Prochlorococcus marinus XMU1405: one gene and its partner. The protein of the gene in region 1 binds, or shares a complex with, the protein of each later gene. Links are inferred from orthologs where the notes say so. Each region holds a gene or a part of one and is shown in the gene's direction. Other genes may lie near its edges.

The links.
Region 2: the proteins of pheT (region 1) and pheS are in contact, whole or in part, in a crystal structure (PDB 6P24), measured with the Escherichia coli proteins. The link is inferred for Prochlorococcus marinus XMU1405 from one-to-one orthologs.

What each region holds. Positions count from the first base shown.
Region 1 is NZ_JAAORF010000002.1:234,283-237,390, reverse strand. Bases 74-3,103 are described here. They hold pheT (phenylalanine--tRNA ligase subunit beta), read left to right. Parts: upstream 74-381; coding sequence 382-2,826; downstream 2,827-3,103. Other genes in these bases: HA148_RS04770 (hypothetical protein), read left to right, coding at 2,932-3,103; rpmG (50S ribosomal protein L33), read right to left, coding at 86-280. Outside these bases: rpsR (30S ribosomal protein S18), read right to left, coding at 1-68; more of HA148_RS04770, read left to right, coding at 3,104-3,108.
Region 2 is NZ_JAAORF010000003.1:211,876-214,831, reverse strand. Bases 56-2,933 are described here. They hold pheS (phenylalanine--tRNA ligase subunit alpha), read left to right. Parts: upstream 56-929; coding sequence 930-1,937; downstream 1,938-2,933. Other genes in these bases: cbiE (precorrin-6y C5,15-methyltransferase (decarboxylating) subunit CbiE), read right to left, coding at 2,929-2,933; HA148_RS07100 (NAD(+) kinase), read left to right, coding at 2,008-2,916; surE (5'/3'-nucleotidase SurE), read right to left, coding at 56-861; HA148_RS07115 (DUF3611 family protein), read left to right, coding at 56-72. Also shown: more of HA148_RS07115, read left to right, coding at 1-55; more of surE, read right to left, coding at 52-55; more of cbiE, read right to left, coding at 2,934-2,956.

The sequences.
Region 1 (3,108 bases):
TCCTTATAGTCAATAGGATCACCTGGTTTGATAGGTGATAATTGTTTTTTAAAAATTGAATTAGGCATGATTTAATTTGATTTGATTACTTAATTTCTTTGTGAATTGTCATTCTGTTTAAATGAGGATTAAACTTTTTTAGTTCTAATCTTTCGGTTGTATTTCTACGATTCTTCTCAGTAGTATATCTTGAGACACCATTTGATCTCTTAGGATCTGTGCTTGTCCTAGCTTCAGTACATTCCAGGGTAACTACAACTCTTGTACCTTTTTTGGCCATTTTAATTAATACTTTATTGTATAATTTTCTATTGTACATCTTCAACAAACTTTTTTGAAGATATACTCATTTCTTTTATCATCATTGATTAAAAAATATATATGAAAGTTTCTCAAAATTGGTTGAAAAATTTAGTAGAAATTACTTCTACTCCTGAAGATCTTTCTGAGAAATTGTCTATTGGTGGATTTGAGGTTGAATCATTAGAAGATTGTTCAAAAAATGTAAATGGTGTTGTTTTAGGTAAGGTATTATCTGTTTTAAAACAAGAAGGATCTGACAAACTTTCAATTTGCCAGGTCGATATTGGTAATTCGAAGAATTTACAAATTATCTGTGGTGCACGCAATATTAAACCGAATATTTATGTTTATGTTGCTACTGTCGGCGCAACATTAAATGCAGTTGATTTAACTATTAAAAGAAGTGAAATTAGAGGTGTCATGAGTGAAGGAATGATATGTTCACTGCAGGAACTGGGTTTAGAGGCCTCTAGCGAAGGGATAGAGATCATTGATGATGATTTGGCTCTAAAACATGAATTGGGCACTCCAGCGTCCGACTTGCTTCAGTTAAATGATTTTATATATGATTTAGCTATTACGGCTAATAGACCTGATGGAATGTCTGTTGTAGGTATAGCCCGTGAAATTTCTGCCCTTTTAGAATCCACCTTAAATTTTCCAGAAATAAATCATAAATACAATATTCATTTACTTAAGGCAATTAAACTTTGTCCAGAGGCTATAGAATCTAATTGCATTTATACAATAAGCTGCGTTGATGGAGTAAATGGAGAGAAATTATCGCCAAATTGGCTTAAAGACCGTATAGAAAAATCAGGTATAAAATCTATTAATCTTCTAGTTGATTTGACAAATTATATTCTTTTAGAACAAGGTCAACCTTTGCATGCGTTTGATAAAGATAAACTTTCAAACTTAATTGGTAAGGAAGTTTCTCCAGAAGATTTCTCTGTAAGAAAAGGCAAGGATAACGAAAGCCTTATTTGCTTAGATGGTAAAGAATATGTCTTAAATGACAATATCACAGTTATTACTTGTTGTGATAAACCGGTAGCTATTGCAGGCGTAATAGGAGGTTTAGAGACTTCTGTAAGTAATACTACCGCATCTATTTACCTTGAAGGCGCTGTTTTTAATCCAGTTACTATAAGAAAATCTTCCAAGGCGGTTGGCATAAGAACAGAATCTAGCAGCAGGTATGAAAAAGGGATTTCATCAAAAAATACAATAAGTGCAGTAACAAGGGCAATTAATCTTTTAGAAGAATATTTTTCTATTAACTCACCAATCATCAATACTTCAAATTTAGAAGAAAATGAGGATGTATTAATTAAACTAAGGAGAAATCGAATACATAAAATTCTTGGTCCAATAATAATTAACGATCAATTTGAAAAAAGAAATTTATCTGATAATGAAATAGTTGATAAATTAACACTCATAGGTTGTACATTAAAGAATAAAGAATATGGCTGGGATGTAGCAGTAATTCCCAATAGATCAAATGATTTAATAAGAGAAATAGATTTAATTGAAGAAATTGCGAGATTAATAGGGTATGACAGATTTGACTTAAACCTTCCTAATCCAATTAAGCCTGGAAAATTGTCATCAGAACAGTTGGCATTGAGAAAAGTAAAAAATGGTTTCACAGAAAATGGTTTTAACGAGGTACTAAGCTACTCTCTTGTTCCAGAAGATAATGAAAAACTTATAAAGATTTCTAATCCTTTGTTATTAGATACTAGTTGCTTAAGAGATAATATATGGGAAGAACATTTGGAGATTTTAAATCGTAATATAAAAGCAGGACAAACGAGTTGTTATATATTTGAAATTGGAAATGTTTTTCAAAAGAAAACTGATTTCATTCAAGAAGAAGTCCTTAACGGTGCGATTTATGGAAATAGAAAATTTGGAAAATGGATAAATTCGAATAAGGATAACGATCTTAATTATTACCAGGCCAGGGGAAAGTTAAAGGAGGCTTTATCAACTTTGAATATAAAAATAGAGGATAAACCTACTTATTCAATTGATTTTCTTCATCCAGGAAGAACAGCAAAATTATTTATTGAAGGGAAAGATGTAGGTTATTTTGGTGAAATACATCCCAAACTAATTTTAGAAAAGAAGTCGTTAAAAAAAGTATATTTATTTAAAATAAATGTCTCTAACCTTTTGGGAGCTAGTACAAGAAAAAATAAATGGGTTCCAATATATAAGCAATACCCAATTGTTCCTAAAATGGAAAGGGATATAAATTTTGTTTTCAGTAAGAAATTTTTAATTAGCGAAATAACATCACAGATAAGAAAGATAGGAAAAAATCTCTTAGAAGATGTAAGTTTAATTGATGTTTTTGAAGATACTAAATTTGGAGATGATCAAATAAGTTATACATTTAGGTTATCTTATAGAGATAAAGATAAAACATTACTGGACTCTGACATTACATCAATACATTCAAATATCATATCTAGTGTTGAAAAATGTTTTAAAACTAAAATGAGGAATTAGCTGTATTACTAATCTTATGTTAGACTTTAAATGAGTCTAAATATTATTCTTATATAAGATAAGTAATAATCCTATAAATCTAATTAATGTTGTATTATAGATTGCATGATCAATTTGCTTTCTCTATTACTTTCTTCGGTGCTTTGGGTACAAGTCCCTCAGTGGTCAGATGATTGGTCAAAATGTGCGGTCGACGTTCCAGACACTTCTTGTCATTGGTACATAACTTCACCTGATAACACTTTTGGTGAAGGGTTTGACTGGGCAAGCGCCCCTTGGTTT
Region 2 (2,956 bases), on another replicon or contig:
ACGCAAGTTATCGCTGCTCACTTTTTTGGACTTTGCTTTTCTTTATGGCTTTTAAGAAGGATTTACAAATGAATTATTAATTTTAGGTAAGTCATCTAAATTACCTCTCCAAAATAAATCTGGTTCTACAGGTGTAAGAGATATTTTATTTTCTTGTATTTGAGATACATCGCTAGGCCAATTCTTAGGACCGTAACCTTTCGATTTAAGATCTAAAACAACTTCACCTGCTAACCAATAATAATCATCACCCCTCGGGTCTTCCCTTTTAGAAAATTGATTTTTATATTTTCTTACCGATAATCTTGTCCAGGATAATTCTTTTATCTTGTTTTTTTCGCAGGGGGGTATGTTCAAATTTAATAAAAGGGAAGCTGGCCAACTATCGTTAATTGCTTGTTCGGCAATATTCATTGCAATTTCTCCAGCAAATTCAAAATTCTTCCATTTAAAACTAGCAACACTTATTGCCATGGAAGGAACATTTTCTAAAGTGCCTTCCATAGCTGCAGCGACTGTGCCTGAACAAAAAATATCTGTCCCTAAATTGGGTCCATGATTTATTCCGGATAGTACCAGATCAGGTTTATGATCCAAGAGTTCTGATAGTGCTAATTTGACGCAATCAGCAGGTGTGCCGGAACATCCCCAAGCTTCAATTCCTTGTCCAAATAACTCGTCAGCTTTTTCCACTCTTAATGGGGATTGCAAAGTAAGACCATGACCAGTAGCTGATCTTTCTTGGTCAGGACATACTACTTTTACCTTATGTCCTCTTTTTTGGGCAGATTTTGCTAAAGCTCTTATTCCCGCCGCGAAAACCCCATCATCATTACTAATTAATATATTTAACGGTTTCATTAATCAAGACATTTTATTTATGGACGATATTTAAGTAAGATAAAGCAATACTTATTTTTACTATATCAGTGAGTCAAATTGAATCATTAAGTCAAATTGAGGAAAAACTAAATAATCTTTCTCTAATAGCAAAAAATAATATAGATAATTCTAATACTCATGAAGAACTGGATCAATTGAGAGTTTCCTTACTAGGGAAAAAAGGTGATTTATCAATCATCTTGAAAACAATGGGTCAATTATCTGCTACTGATAGACCAATTATTGGCCAGAAGGCAAACTTGGTAAAGATAAATTTGCAAGAACTAATAACTGAAAGAAAAAATAAACTAAACAGCCAAGCCTTAGATAAAAAGATTAAAAAAGAAAAAATTGATGTAACTATCCCTTCAATTGGAACACCCCCTGGGAATAAACATCCTTTGATTTCAACTCAAGACGAAATAATAGATATATTTTGTGGTTTAGGATACTCAGTTGAAAGTGGCCCTGAAATAGAAACTGATTTTTATAATTTTGAGTCTCTCAACATACCCAAAAATCATCCTGCAAGAGATATGCAGGATACTTTCTACTTAGATGAAAATCGACTTTTAAGGACCCATACTTCTCCTGTTCAGATAAGATACTTAGAGAAGAATCCTCCTCCAGTAAGAATTATTGCGCCCGGGAGAGTATATAGGAGAGATGCAGTAGATGCTACTCATTCCCCTGTATTTAATCAGGTTGAGGTTCTATGTATCGATCAAGACATTAATTTTAGTCATTTAAGAGGAACAGTTCTTACATTTTTAAAGGCCTTTTTTGGAGATATTCCTGTAAGATTTAGAGCTAGTTATTTCCCATTTACTGAACCTTCGGCAGAAGTAGACGTTCAGTGGAAAGGTAAATGGTTAGAAGTAATGGGTTGCGGAATGGTTGATCCAAAGGTCTTAGAAAAATTAGGAATAGATTCTGAGAAATGGACTGGTTTTGCAGCAGGATTAGGAGTTGAGAGATTTTGTATGGTGAGACATCAGATCGACGACATCAGAAAATTTTATACAAATGATATTAGATTCTTAGAACAGTTCTAATAGTATTTAATTCTTAAATTAGGATTGTCCAACAAATTAGTTTAAGATAGTTCTAGTTTTAATTTTTTGGTTGGTACGTAAAGCAGGACTAATCGTTAATGATGGAAAGGAACTAGCTGTTCAAACTGCAACTTCTGTTCAAAAAAAATTGGAAAAATCTAATTTTGAAGTTGTAAGAGTTAGTAGCTCTGGAGGGATGGTTGGTTTCGCAAATCCTGATCAACATGTTCGTCCTTTGGGATATACGAATTGTGTACCTGAGGGGTTTGATTCATCAATGGAATTTGCAATTGTTCTAGGGGGAGATGGGACTGTACTTTCTGCTGCAAGGCAAACGGCACCTGCTAAAATTCCAATTCTTACAATAAATACTGGTCATTTAGGATTTCTTGCGGAAGCTTATTTATCTAACCTAGATGAGGCTATAGATAAAATAATTGATGGAAATTGGGATATTGAAGAAAGAACTTGCTTTATCATTAGTGTAATGAGGAATGATCAGAGGAGATGGGAGTCTCTTTGCCTTAATGAGATGGCTCTTCATAGAGAACCTCTAACAAGTATGTGTCACTTTGAAATTTCTATAGGTAGACATGCTCCTGTGGATATTTCAGCTGATGGAGTAATTTTATCTACTCCAACTGGTTCTACCGCCTATTCTCTAAGTGCTGGAGGACCAGTTATCACACCTGATTGTCCAGTCGTGCAATTAACTCCAATTGCTCCACATTCATTGGCATCTAGGGCATTGGTTTTTAATGATTCAGAGCCAGTAACTGTTTTTCCTGCAACTCCTGAAAGGTTAGTAATGGTTGTTGATGGCAATGCTGGTTGTTATGTTTGGCCTGAAGATAGGGTTTTAATAAGAAAAAGTAAACACTCAGTAAAATTTATTAGACTTGAAGATCACGAATTTTTCCAAGTTTTAAGAAATAAACTAGGTTGGGGTTTACCCCATGTGGCAAAACCTGATAAATAAAAATACTTAAATTTATTTTTTCCCTTTTAATAGAAAAACG